DNA from 4 places in the Pseudoalteromonas sp. SWYJ118 genome. Region 3 is predicted to be linked to each of the others. Evidence: predicted binding sites of a transcription regulator. Region 3 holds the regulator's gene; each other region holds the start of a gene.
What was found. The regulator sigma-54, encoded in region 3, starts transcription at its own class of promoters, with help from an activator protein. The targets are predictions, from matches to a motif close to GTTGGCACGNNNNTNGNNT.
Positions count from the first base shown of each region.

Region 1 (3,578 bases), 360 kb from region 3:
CTAAAGCTTTGAATTTGTTCTATAAACAAGTTGTGTACAGCGCTAATCTTAGCTTGTGATAAGTCCTGTAACCCAGCCATAGCCATACCCACTTTTTGTACCTGTTTAGGTTCTAAGTGTTTAAGGATTTGCGCGGCATCTTCTTCTGATAAACTCAAAAGTAATATAGCGGCTTTATCTACCCCATCTAGCTTATCAACATCAAAGGCTGGCGGGAGTTGTTTTTGTTCTTGATCAGTCATCTTCTGTTAACCACGCTTTGACTACTTGTGATGATAGTTCTGGTTCGTTAGCTACAAGGGCACGAATTGCTTTAAGTAAATCTTCGTCGCCATGTAAATCCGGTAACTGCAGTGTACCATCACTTGAGAAACCAACCGAAGCAGAATCAAAGTCTTTATTTAGCATATCAAGTGTATTGTCGCCAATATCTACGCCTGAACTTAATGCATCTTCGTCGTATTCTTCTAGTGTATCGTCTGGGTAAATTAAGCGTTTAAGCATTGGTTTTACTACTGCCATTATCAATACAATGATAACTAAGGCGCCTAATACAAGGCGGGCTATTTTCATAAACCAGTCTTGTTCCCACAGTGGCACTTCTATTGCTAAATTTGTTTCTTCACGTACAAACGGCACTGTTACGACTTCAAGTGCATCACCACGTTGCATATCAAAACCTACACCACCTTGTAGTAAGCGACGAATATTTGACAATGCCTCTACCGAACGTGGAGTCATGGTTGTTTCACCGTTTTCTCCCACTTTAGCAATGTAGTCAACAGCAACTGATACGCTTATTCTACGTATTACACCACTTTGCTGGCGCTTATGAGAAATTGTAGTGTCGAGTTCATAATTACGCGTTGCTTCTTTGTGGCTGCGTGTTGGTGATGTAGCTGTGCCTGCACCACCTTGCCCCGCAACCTCAGGAATGTTCGAGTTTAACGGTGGCTGATTTGTAAGCGCACCTGGAATACCAACAGCTAGGCCGCCAATGTTATTTTCTTCAAATGTGGTTTCGCTTCTAACCGCTGGTAGGTCTGGGTTATAACGCTTTTGAGTTTCCTCAATCGAGCTAAAGTCCATACTCAAATCAACTTGAGCGGTATAGTTTGCAAGTCCAACAACCGGTATTAAAATACTGTCTATTTTTTCAAGGTACTCTTGTTCGCGCTTACGTTCTAAATCGTATTCTTTACGAGAGCGTGCTGCTAATGAGCTTTGCGAACCTGAATTTAGTAATCGACCATTTTGATCGGTAACAGTAACTCGCATAGGCTCTAAACCCTGTACTGCCGAGGCAATCATATCAACAACAGAGTCTACTTCTTCACGGTCGAGTGAGCGACCACGCTTAAGCGTTAATACAACAGTTGCTGATGGTTTTTTCTCTCTACGCGCAAATACGTTTTCTTTAGGAATAGCTAACAATACTTTGGCGCGAGTAATGTTGTTAAGTTCTTCAATGGTGCGGGCAAGTTGTTGCTCGCGGCCATGTTTTAGGCGTTCGCGCTCTAAGCGTTGGCTTACACCAAAGCCCATATCTTGCATAATTATATCAGAGCCCGACGCTGGCCCTTGCTCTAACCCTTCGCGGGTCATTAACAATTTAATATTTTGGTATTCGCTTTCATCAACCGATACAACATTACCATCTAGTTGATATTCAATTTGTTGCGCATCTAAAAAGTCGAGCGTTTGAATAAGCTCTTCAGTTTGCATTTTGCCTAACGGGCGCATATCTGGCTGACGAGCCCAAATAATAATAAAAATCGCGATAGCTAAACAAATAGCCAATGCTATAACCAATGTTACTTGGCGCAATACATCAACACCATTTAAAGCACTTAAGTAGCCTGACTTTTGTTCTTGTTGATCATCACCACCACTTTGGTCAATACCGCCACCAGCAAGTGCTAGGTCTGTAGATTGGTTAGATTGCGCCACAATAATTCTCCACTACCTAATTAAACAGGCATGTTCATGATTTCTTTATAAGCTTCAACAAGTTTATTACGAACCTGTACTGTAGCCTCAAAAGCAACTGACGATTTTTGAGAAGCAATCATCGCCTCAGCAAGCGATACACTTCGATCACCCATCTCAACTGCTGTTACTTTTTGAGCGGCATCTTGTTGTAATCCATGCACTGAATTTAGTGCATCACTTAGCATGTCGCCAAACTGGGAAGTAGAAGTAGGTTGAACTTGAGTCGGCAATTTATTTATTTGATTATTACGGCCGGCTTCTAAAGCCATTGATTGCATTTCTTGAAATACAGCACTGTTTTGAATTTTCATAATTTATCTCTGACACGCAGTGAACTCTTACAAGTAATAAAGCACAAAGCATGCCAAATAATTAATCATTAAAATACAATAGGTTAACTTTAATTTGTGTTAGTCAGAGTTTTGACAACCCTAAGTTCGTAGCGCAAACTTAGGGTTTATAGGAGGTTATGCAGGAAGTGAAATACCTAAATCGCGCATTTGCGCTAGTTTATAACGTAAAGTTCGTGGGCTTATGCCCAACGTTTCGGCAACGTCTTTACGCTTGCCTTGGCAACGTGCAAGGGTTTCTAAAATAATGCGATGCTCTTTGTCTTTAAGCTCATCTTTATAGCTACCGGTATCTGCCGCTAGTAAACCTTGCTTAGGCTCATCCTCTGCATGCGATTTTTCATCATAATATGCAGAGCTTAGCGTGCTTTTATCAACGCCTTTATCTGCGTGAGCTAATTCTGTTGGCGATACTGTTTGCGCTGGTGCCAATGATGGCTCCATAACAAAGTTATTAGATACTAAGTTTTCGATAAAAATAGCATGCTCGTTTATTGTATCGCCACTTCGCAATATAAGTGCACGCTGTATAACGTTATCAAGTTCGCGCACATTGCCAGGCCACGCATGAGCCAATAACTTTTGCTCAGCAGCTTTATCTAAATATGCCATGGGCTCTTTGCTTTTACTTATATGGCGCTCAATTAAATGCTTAGCCAATACAATAATATCGCCAGGGCGTTGGCACAACGGTCGCCACATTAGTGGAAAAACATTAAGCCTGTAATATAAATCTTCTCTAAACTGATTTTCAGACACGGCTTCTTTTAAATCACGATTACTGGTTGCCAAAATACGTACATCGAGCTGGATTGTTTTACGACCCCCTAAACGCTCTACTTCACGTTCTTGCAGTACGCGTAACAGCTTTGCTTGTAGCCCTAAGTCCATCTCAGTAATTTCATCAAGTAAAATAGTCCCGCCCTGTGCTTGCTCAAACTTACCCGGACATGCTTGAATCGCCCCCGTAAAAGCCCCTTTTTCATAACCAAATAAAGTGGCTTCGAGCATATTTTCAGGAATAGCCGCGCAGTTAATCGCCACAAATGGCTCATTACATCGGCTCGACTTATCATGAATATAACGAGCGAGTACTTCCTTACCTGAACCACTTGGGCCAAGTACCATTACACTTGCATCAGAGCGTGCTACTTTACTTGCAAGCTCCAATAATTGAATACTAGTTGGGTCGGCAACAATGGGGCCGTCGGTTTCTTTTGCTTTTTCAGGCAAATA
Region 1 is NZ_JADYXC010000001.1:469,186-472,763, reverse strand. Features, by position in the region: gene fliG (flagellar motor switch protein FliG) at 1-242, opposite strand, end outside; gene fliF (flagellar basal-body MS-ring/collar protein FliF) at 235-1,950, opposite strand; gene fliE (flagellar hook-basal body complex protein FliE) at 1,971-2,303, opposite strand; gene I6F48_RS02180 (sigma-54-dependent transcriptional regulator) at 2,460-3,578, opposite strand, start outside.
Region 1: a site for sigma-54 is predicted at 2,343-2,361, ahead of fliE (flagellar hook-basal body complex protein FliE). Genes of this name have one in related genera too.

Region 2 (3,578 bases), on a different contig from region 3:
AATGATGAGCTCAGCACATTGATCTCTTTCTTGTTGATCAACCTCATACTGCAATAACTGCGCCGCTCCGCGGATTCCACCTAAAGGATTTTTAATTTCGTGAGCTAACCCTCTAATTAGGTTTCGAGCAGCTTGGTATTGATGCATTTGATTAGACGCTTGGTCGTGCTTAATTTCGTCGTCGGTTTGGCGCCACTCAAATAAAATATAAAGCGAGCCATTAAACTTAATTTGTCGTGTACTTACGGCTACTTTTGCATGGCGAGAATCGCTAAAAACCACATCAGCTCTATGCTGCTGGCAATCTACGCCTTCAACTAATGAGTATTGCTCTATACGCTTTAAATCGATTGAATGGTAGTTAAAAAGGCTATCAAAAGGCTGATCTAATAGGCGCTTGTTACCAAGGCCAAGCAGTTCACTGGTACTGGTATTGGCATATACAACGGTGAAGTTTTTATCAAGCAACATGATGGCGGTTGTTTGATTTTGCCAAATGGCATCGAGTAGCTCAGGGCTAAAGTTTTTATTATTAATCATAGCTGCACCATTTTAGTGCGTGGATGTTTGCAAGCAAGTTATATGATTAAATACACTGCTGCACGTTTAGTAATGCCCCAATTTAGTTACCTAGGTTTAGCCCTTTTCGGTGCATAAAAAATATGCAGGGTTCGCTGGTAGCAATAACTTGGTTTTTACTATTAAAAAGCTTTAATTGTAGTGTGTGCTGACCACGTTCTACATCTCTAATTGCAAAGGTTGAGCTGTCACTGGCGGGGCCATGTGCTTTACCATCAATAAAAAGTTGTATAGTAAAACCAGTTTCAAAGCGTGGTTTTATTCGGCTAGTTACATAAACAGTGCCGGTATTTTCACGAATAGTCTGGTTATGATCAGGTGAGGAAATGGCAATACTAAAGGCCGCTTGTTGAGGCTGAGGTTGCTCGTCAAAAATGTCAGTATTTGTTGCAGGCATATTAAGATCTTGGCTGGTGAGCTTTACCTCTTGAGCCCCTTTATGAGGGGTGTCTGAGAACACTAATACGCCATTTTTATCTTTCCAAGCGTATATTTTTGTTTCACCTGCGTAACCATAATTACTTAATCCTAAAGTAATTATTAGTAATAAAATCTTGTTATTCACTCTGCAGCCCTGCATTTTTATCGGTAGCTTAACTTTAGTGGAGTTTGTTTAATTTTACCATTAAAAAAGCCCGCAAAGCGGGCTTGAGAACACACATATTTTAAACAGCTAAATTAACAGCTGTAGTACATTTCAAACTCAACTGGGTGAGTTGTCATGTTAAGCTTTTCAACTTCTTGAGACTTAAGTGTGATGTAAGCATCGATTAAATCGTCAGTGAATACGCCACCTTGAGTTAAGAATTCACGGTCTGCGCTAAGTGCAGATAGTGCTTCGTCAAGTGATGCTGCAACAGTTGGAATTTCTGCTGCTTCTTCAGCTGGTAGGTCGTATAAATCTTTGTCCATCGCATCGCCAGGGTGGATCTTGTTTTTGATACCATCAAGGCCAGCCATAAGCATTGCTGAGAAAGCAAGGTATGGGTTAGCTGTTGGATCCGGGAAGCGTACTTCAATACGACGACCTTTTTCAGATGGAACCACTGGGATACGGATTGATGCAGAACGGTTACGTGCAGAGTATGCAAGCATAACTGGTGCTTCAAAACCTGGTACTAAACGTTTGTACGAGTTAGTAGAGGCATTTGCAAAAGCGTTAATTGCTTTAGCATGCTTGATGATACCGCCAATGTAGTAAAGCGCATCTTCAGAAAGGCCGCCGTACTTATCACCAGCAAAAAGGTTTACACCATCTTTAGCAAGTGACTGGTGACAATGCATACCAGAACCGTTATCACCAACAACTGGCTTAGGCATAAACGTTGCCGTTTTACCGTATAAGTGAGCCATGTTGTGGATAACATATTTCATTTCTTGGATTTCATCCGCTTTTAATACCATTGTATTAAAGCGAGTAGCAATTTCGTTTTGACCTGCTGTTGCTACTTCGTGGTGATGTGCTTCTACTACTTGGCCCATTTCTTCTAGAACTAGACACGTAGCTGAACGCCAATCTTGGAAGTCATCAACTGGAGCAACAGGGAAGTAACCGCCTTTAACACCTGGACGGTGACCAGTGTTGCCATCTGCATATTCTTTATCTGAGTTCCAAGCAGCTTGCTTAGAATCAATTTTGTACATAGAACCAGACATATCTGATTTGTATTTAACGTCGTCAAATACGAAAAATTCTGGCTCTGGGCCAAATAAAACTGTATCTGCAATACCTGTAGAGCGCATGTAGTCTTCAGCACGCTTAGCAACAGAACGCGGGTCGCGCTCATAGCCTTGTAGTGTAGAAGGCTCTACTACGTCACAACGTAAAATTAATGTCGCTTCTTCAGTGAAAGGGTCTAGTTTGATTGACTCAGGAACTGGCATTAATACCATGTCTGATTCGTTTATGCCTTTCCAGCCTGCAATTGAAGAACCGTCGAACATTTTACCGTCTTCGAAAAAATCTTCATCAACTTGGTGATGAGGAATCGATACATGTTGCTCTTTACCCTTAGTGTCAGTAAAGCGTAAATCAATGAACTTGACGTCATTTTCTTTAATAAAATCTAAAACCGATTGTGACATGTGTCCTCCAACTATTGGGTTTTGTTATTGCTGCATAATTGCTTTGGTATTTACTAAGCTGATTTTGTGCCATTATTGTAACTGGCTGTTTATAAATTAAAAAAATATCATTGCATCAAAATGGAATATATAAACGCACCATATTGGTGCGTAAATATTCCATTTCGGTGCAAAATTTACAGAGCGTAATTTGTTGTTAATTTAATCAGCTGAAATTAGCATAACCTAAATGCAAAAGAGTAACAAAAAGATCGGAAAAATAGCCAAAAAGACTGTTTTTCAAAAAAATATTGAAATTTAATTCATATAATTGTCATATATAAAACAGATACTTAGTAAAAGTATTGAGAAAGTTTTAAAATATGTATTGGATAAACTTTCATCCATGTCATTAATGAGGGATAATATGCGCCCTTTTAAATCCTATGCTGGGACATCTCGCGAAAGCGTGGATGAGTGCGTAGATCTTGCAGGATCATTGAGAATTTAATTTCTCTGAGTAAATATATGAGCATCGAAAAGTTAAGAAATATAGCGATTATCGCGCACGTTGACCACGGTAAAACAACTCTGGTTGACAAACTACTTGAGCAATCAGGTACATTAGAAACACGCGGCGGTAACGAAGAGCGCGTGATGGACTCAAACGACATTGAGAAAGAACGTGGTATTACCATTTTGGCTAAAAACACAGCCATCTCTTGGAACGACTACCATATCAATATCGTAGATACTCCGGGACACGCCGATTTCGGTGGTGAAGTTGAACGCGTACTTTCGATGGCTGACTCAGTATTATTACTTGTTGATGCTCAAGAAGGTCCAATGCCACAAACGCGTTTCGTTACGCAAAAGGCATTCGCGCAAGGCTTAAAGCCAATCGTAGTTATCAATAAAATTGATAAGCCAGGTTC
Region 2 is NZ_JADYXC010000009.1:129,787-133,364, reverse strand. Features, by position in the region: gene glnL (nitrogen regulation protein NR(II)) at 1-540, opposite strand, end outside; gene I6F48_RS10905 (DUF4124 domain-containing protein) at 623-1,144, opposite strand; gene glnA (glutamate--ammonia ligase) at 1,258-2,664, opposite strand; gene typA (translational GTPase TypA) at 3,172-3,578, shown strand, end outside.
Region 2: a site for sigma-54 is predicted at 2,720-2,738, ahead of glnA (glutamate--ammonia ligase). Genes of this name have one in related genera too.

Region 3 (3,578 bases):
GTACTACCCAATTTTTCTCTGCTCATTAAAGCATTAAGAATATCTTGTTGCGGTAAATACGGAAGTTTGTCGTGAGCAAGTTCGCTAATGAACTCTAAAATTCTTTTTTTGCTATTAAAAAGGACCGCAGCTTTGCTGCAGTCCTGGCATATAAGTGAGCTTAATTTCATCATATTAGTGTCGAGCAAGCTTCTCTTTGTGTTTAATTACTTGTCGATCGAGCTTGTCGATCAACGAGTCAATGGCGGCATACATATCTTGATGTTCTGTAGAGGCAAATAGCTCAGCACCGCTTACGTGTATGGTGGCTTCTGCTTTTTGATTTAATTTTTCTACATCGAGAATGACATGAACATTATTAATATGATCAGAGTGTCTTTCTAGCTTCGCAAATTTGGTATTAATATAGTCTCTTAGTGAATCGGTTAATTCTACGTGACGACCAGTTAAGTTTAGTTGCATAAGCATTACCCTCTTTTTTTTGCGTCTTAAATCAAACTTTTACGCTGATTTGACGGTGGAATAGCCAGAGATTCGCGGTATTTTGCGATTGTACGTCTCGCTACTTTAATTCCTTGCTCAGCCAATATATCCGCTATTTTGCTATCACTCAATGGTTTTGCTGAGTTTTCTGCTGCGATTAATTTTCGGATAAGCGCACGGATTGCTGTAGATGAACATTCACCACCGTTTTCGGTGCTTACATGGCTTGAGAAAAAATATTTAAGCTCAAATATACCACGGGGTGTGTGCATATACTTTTGGGTTGTTACGCGCGAAATTGTTGATTCGTGCATTTCTACCATTTCAGCAACATCATTTAAAACCATTGGTTTCATGGCTTCAGGACCGTGTTCAAAAAAGCCTTGTTGTTGCTTAACAATACAATTTGTCACTTTTAATAGCGTGTCGTTTCTACTTTCTAAGCTTTTAATAAACCATTTAGCTTCTTGTAAATGCGAGCGAATAAACTGGCTGTCACCACTGGATTTTACAGTGCGAGACATTGCCGCGTATTGGCTATTAACACGAATTTTAGGCATGCTGTCTGGGTTTAACTCAACAACCCAGCGGCCTTTAATTTTTTTAACTGACACATCAGGAATAACATACTCAGATTCTTCTCTTACAATAGTATCTGCAGGTTTAGGGCTAAGAGTATGTATTAATGTCATTACTTCCTTAAGCTCTTCTTCTTTGAGCTTAGTTTTCTTCATTAATGTACGATAGTCACGAGCAGCTAATAAATCAATATGCTCGGTTAAAATCATTTTTGTTTCATTAATGTAAGGTGTTTCTTTATCAAACTGGTTAAGCTGAATACACAAACACTCTTGTAAACTACGTGCAGCAATACCAACAGGATCAAACAGTTGGATGCGTTTTAATACAGCTTCAATTTCATCAAGTTCGACTTCGTTATCATCTTCGTTTTCTTGATTAAAGCTTTCTAAAATCTCTTCGCAGCTTAGTGTTAAAATACCTGAATCATCGACGGCTTCTACAATAGCAATAGCAATAGCTTCGTCTGTAGGGCTAAATGGCGTTAGTTGTAACTGCCACATTAAATACTCATGGAGCGTTTCAGTAGAGGCGCCTTGGTATATTGATTCGTCTTCAGGCATCGGACCCGATGATGCTGCTGGGGCGGCACTCATGTACTCATCCCAACTAACATCCATAGCCATGTCGTCACTTAGCGTGTCTTTTGCAAGTGCTTCACCACTATCTTGTTCGTATTCGCTTGGAGCATCATCGGCAGATGCGCTAACAGTTATGTCATCTGTATCTGCTTTTTGCTCGTTTTTACCTGCAGCGTCTTCTGAATAGTCTGCTTCTTCAACCTCTAATAGCGGGTTGCTGTCGAGAGCTTCTTGTATTTCTTGCTGGAGATCCAATGTACTGAGTTGCAACAAACGAATAGCTTGTTGCAGCTGTGGAGTCATTGTAAGTTGCTGGCCCATGCGCAGCTGTAGTGATTGCCTCATGTATCTCTAACAATCCTTTTATGTTGTTATAATTAATACTAGCAGATGCTTAAAGACATGGCGTAAATGTTACAGCCTAAATTGCTCGCCTAAGTAAACATCGCGTACTGTTTTATCATTTAATACGTGTTCTGGAGTACCTGATGCAATCAGCTCCCCATGAGAAACAATGTAGGCTTTTTCACAAACATCAAGGGTTTCTCTTACGTTATGATCGGTAATTAATACACCAATCCCACGATTTTTAAGATGTTCTATTATTTTCTTTATGTCTAATACCGAAATCGGGTCAACACCTGCAAATGGTTCATCCAGTAATATAAATTTAGGATCTGCTGCCAGCGCACGTGCTATTTCAACACGACGACGTTCGCCACCCGACAATGCCATACCTTGGCTATCACGAATGTGTTGTATGCTAAATTCATCTAATAATTTATCGAGAGTGTCTTCTCTAGCTTGTTTATTTAACTCTTTGCGCGTTTCTAAAATGGCCATTAAGTTTTGATAAACAGTCAGCTTTCTGAATATTGAAGACTCTTGCGGTAAGTAGCCAATGCCTAATCTAGCACGACTATGCATAGGTAAAAGAGTAATATCGTTATCGTCTATCGATATTTTACCTTTGTCGCTAGGTACAAGTCCTACTATCATATAAAACGTGGTAGTTTTACCTGCGCCGTTAGGGCCAAGTAAGCCAACAATACTGCCAGCTTTGACTTCAAGGCCGACGTTTTTTACAACTTCACGGCCTTTATAGCTCTTTGCTAATAGCTCTGCTTTTAATGTGCTCATGGTTGACCTTTGTCGCTTTTTTTACTTTTTTTAGTCTCGATTGGTACTAAAATTGTGTGAACGCGGTCAGTTGAGTTTTCATCTTTTTCGGCACTGATTAGCTGCTGCTCTATATCGTAGGTAATGCTTTTAGCATTTATTTTTTGTCCCGCTTGCGATACTTGTGCATTACCAACAAGCGTTAAAAAACGCTTAGATACATCATAACGTACTTCGTCAGCACTGGCGCTCATAGTCGTGCCATCTGATTGCTTTTCTTCAAAGTGCGCAGGGCTACCTGTAGCAATTAATAATTGTTTATTATCGCCAAGTTCATCGCGTTTATGTACTTCTAAGCGGTCGGCTGTGATACGGCGGTTACCGTGAATAATTTCAACGTTTTTCTCAAAAATCCCGACATTAGCTTTTAATTGACCTTCTTGCTTATCGGCGCTTATTGAAATTTGATTTGCAGCCGGTTGCGTGTTTTGCTCTGCAGCACTACTATTAAACGCTAGTATAAGTGTAGGAATAATAAGTGATTTTAATATTTTATTGGTCATAATATATGGTTCGCGTATGGTTAATTAGTTTTATCACTTCGGTTTTTAAGTCGGCTTCTAGGCCTTTACCAGTGATTTTTAAATTGGGTCCAGTGATGATAACGGGTTGCTCCGAACGCATTGTTAATAGCTTTATATCTACCTGAATATTATCAGCATTGATTTTGTCTATCATGGCGTTATCGGTTAAGTTTTTGGCAACCACATTGCCTTCTAAAATTAATTGTTTGTCTTCGTATAATGTTGCTTCGTC
Region 3 is NZ_JADYXC010000001.1:105,010-108,587, forward strand. Features, by position in the region: gene ptsN (PTS IIA-like nitrogen regulatory protein PtsN) at 1-170, opposite strand, end outside; gene hpf (ribosome hibernation promoting factor) at 175-462, opposite strand; gene I6F48_RS00550 (RNA polymerase factor sigma-54) at 489-1,988, opposite strand; gene lptB (LPS export ABC transporter ATP-binding protein) at 2,058-2,783, opposite strand; gene lptA (lipopolysaccharide transport periplasmic protein LptA) at 2,780-3,325, opposite strand; gene lptC (LPS export ABC transporter periplasmic protein LptC) at 3,315-3,578, opposite strand, start outside.

Region 4 (3,578 bases), on a different contig from region 3:
TTCTTGTTGTGTTTTTTTACGCTCAGCAATTTCTCGGCGCAGCTCTTCAATAGCGCGATGCTTGGCATGAAACGCCATTTTACGCTCATCAATTTCAATATTTAAACGACTAATGTTGTCTTTTAGGGTTTGGTTTAAGAGCTTTTCCTGCTTGGTTGCGCTATCTAAATAAGCATACGAGGCATCTAATTGACGAATTGAATTAAGTAATACACTTATAATTAAAGGAGAAACTACAGCCGTAAAAAATACCACAGCCAAAATATCAACAAGGTGTAATTCGCCTATCGCAACATAATAAAACATGCTCGATAAAATAAGAGATACAGTTAAAAATAAAGTGTAACAAATAGCTGCGGTTTTAAATTCACCAAATCGCGTTATTGAGCTGGAAAGTACCCGAGCCCAAGGGCTCAAAGAATAATCGGTCATACGTAATTTTATCTCTTAGCTCTGTGCTTAAATATAAAGAAGGCAATGCGCATGTATAAACATACCATTTTCCCAGATTTTAGCATTTTTCTCCTACCACTACCCATGTTGTGCGATAAAAACAGAATTTTTCATGTTTGATTTTGCTCATCTCTTAAACTCATCATTTCAGCAATAAATTATTTAGTGTAAAATGCCCCGCTTTATTATCTCCAAAATACGAGTAGCGCACATGCAAACCAATATGCCAGATATAGCAGACACTGCACCCGCTTTACAAACAGGTAAATTAGACTGGGTTGGCATGGGCGAAATCGAACTGCCATTTATTTTTGAGTCACGAGACTTATCTCCAGTTACAGTAAATGCCAAAGCTCGTGCATTTGTAAATTTGCATAAAGAAGATGCCAAAGGCATTCATATGTCACGTCTATTTTTAGCACTTGACCTGCTTTCGACTGAGCAGCAAGTCAATCCGCAAACAATAGCGCAAGCACTCGATACCTTTATAACTAGCCACGAAGGGCTGAGCGATAAAGCACAAATTGAATTTAAATTTGAACTACCGCTACGCCGTAAGTCACTATTAAGTGGTAAAGCAGGCTGGAAAAGCTACCCAGTTGTACTTACCAGTACAATTGAAAATAACATTATTAGCTACGAGCTAACCGTAGATGTTACCTATTCTTCAACATGCCCTTGCTCTGCAGCACTTGCACGCCAGCTTATACAAAACGCGTTTAACGAAAAGTTTAACCAAGAAACCTTAAGCCAAAAAGATGTGCACGAATGGCTAGGCACTACACAAGGCATAGTCGCTACACCTCACTCGCAGCGCTCTATTGCCAACGTAAAAGTAAAGCTTGATAGCAATATTCAAGAATTTGACGTAGTGACTCTAATAAATACCCTCGAAGCTGAACTTAAAACGCCTGTACAAGCGGCAGTAAAACGCGAAGACGAGCAAGAATTTGCCCGTTTAAATGGTCAAAATCTTATGTTTTGTGAAGATGCAGCGCGTAAAATTAAAGCTTTATTAGAAACAGATAATTACAGCGATTACTGGCTGCAAATAAACCATTATGAATCACTCCATGCACACGATGCTGTAGCTATTGCGGTTAAAGGTATTAAAGGTGGATACAAAGCTTAATAGCTACATAGTTTTAGCTTTTATAAACAGTTGGTAATTATTTTATAACTCATACTTTTTAGGCACGTAAATTGCTTTATTTGAGCAGTGTCAATTTGTTGTTATGGAGTTACCGTATGGAATTCGCTTTATTATTAATTCTAGTATTAGTTGTCGGGGCTTCTGTTGTTGCGTCAAAATTTAATGACGATGGCGGAAACCCGTATCCTTTTACCCGCAAGCAAACTGTTTTTACGCAGGTTGAGGGCGCTTTTTTAAATCTTCTCGAGCGTGCTGTAGGCGATCAATATAAAATTGTTAGTCGCGTTAAGCTAATTGACGTTATTGACTGTAAGCAAGGTCTTTCTATTAAATCTAAACGTGCTGCTTTAGCTAAAGCTAAAAATAAGCAACTCGACTTTGTATTAATCGATAAAGAAAAACTAACTATTGTTGCGGCCGTTGACCTAGTTAACAATGCCAATAAAGATGGCCACAAAGCTCAACGCGACTGGTTTGTAAACGGTGCACTAGAGTCTGCGGGCATTCCACATATTCGTATGAAAGTTAAATCGGGCTACCGTCCATCAGAAGTGCGCGATGCAATTATGTTTAAACTTGGTAAGCCTGCAGCAACACAAACGCAGCGTCCTGTTCGTAATCGCTCACACAAGCCAGCGGTACTTTCACCTTCTCAAGCCAAAGCACAAACAACTGCTTTAGCTGAAATTTAAAAACCAAATTAAATACTCTCCTAAAAAGTATTTAAAGCGAGCTCATAAACAAGCTCGCTTTTTTGTTTTTTATTGCTAACTTCACGTATAATCAAGTGATTCAAACTCAGGAATTAAACATTATGAATGTTGGTATTATTGGCGCAATGGAGCCAGAAGTTAAAATTTTACGTGAAGCGATGCAAAACCCACAAATTTTAACTAAAGCAGGTTTCACTTTTTATACTGGTGAATTGGCTGGTAACACAGTAACACTTGTTCAATCTGGTATTGGTAAAGTAGCATCAACAATTGCAACTACCTTACTAATTGACAACTTCAAACCTGATTGCGTAATTAACACAGGCTCTGCCGGTGGATTCGATCCTTCTCTAAGTGTTGGCGACGTAGTAATTTCGTCAGAAGTACGTCATCACGATGTAGATGTTACTGCTTTTGGCTACGAAATTGGCCAAGTACCACAAATGCCAGCAGGCTTTACAGCTCACCCTAGATTAGTTGAAGCAGCACAACAAACAATCGAACAAATCAGTGATGTTAAAACACTTGTTGGCTTAATTTGTACTGGTGACACATTTATGTGTGACCCTGTGCGTATCGATAAAGCACGCAGTGATTTTCCTACAATGCTTGCCGTTGAAATGGAAGGCGCTTCAATTGCACAAACGTGTTTTACGCTTAACACACCATTTGTTGTAATTCGCTCAATGTCTGATATTGCAGGTAAAGAGTCACCACAATCGTTTGAAGAATACCTAGAAACAGCATCAATCAACTCATCTAAAATGGTTGTCGCACTTTTAGAAAAGCTAACTGCAGTGTCTCTGTAAATGCTTAGCAATATTGTTCAAAATCACTTGGACTTTATTGCCTTCATACTAGCGCTCCTTGCTGAGCGCTTTATTCCCCTTATTAGCTGGTATCATCCTAATACAGCGCTAAATGCTGTTTTTAGTGCTATTGGCAAGCGCATATACAAAAGCAAAGAACCTAAAAGCTATCAATATTTGGCAGCTATACTCGCAAGCACGCTCATTTTAAGTGTCATTCTCATTATTGTAGTGCTACTACTCGAGTTTGCTTTTTACCCTGAATTACTCGCAGGTCTTATTTTATACTTATGCTTAGAAAGTAAGAGTATTGATAAAAAAGCACTTCGCATTGCAAAGCTAACTAAACAAAATCAAAAATCGACAGCACGCGAATTACTAAAACCACTGCTTGCCCGTGAAGTTAATAGGCTTTCATCTCCTGGTATTATTAAAGCATTAATTGAAAGC
Region 4 is NZ_JADYXC010000006.1:153,803-157,380, forward strand. Features, by position in the region: gene arcB (aerobic respiration two-component sensor histidine kinase ArcB) at 1-432, opposite strand, end outside; gene folE2 (GTP cyclohydrolase FolE2) at 665-1,585, shown strand; gene I6F48_RS08655 (DUF2726 domain-containing protein) at 1,702-2,298, shown strand; gene mtnN (5'-methylthioadenosine/S-adenosylhomocysteine nucleosidase) at 2,421-3,128, shown strand; gene I6F48_RS08665 (cobalamin biosynthesis protein CobD/CbiB) at 3,129-3,578, shown strand, end outside.
Region 4: a site for sigma-54 is predicted at 1,644-1,662, ahead of I6F48_RS08655 (DUF2726 domain-containing protein). Genes of this name have one in related genera too.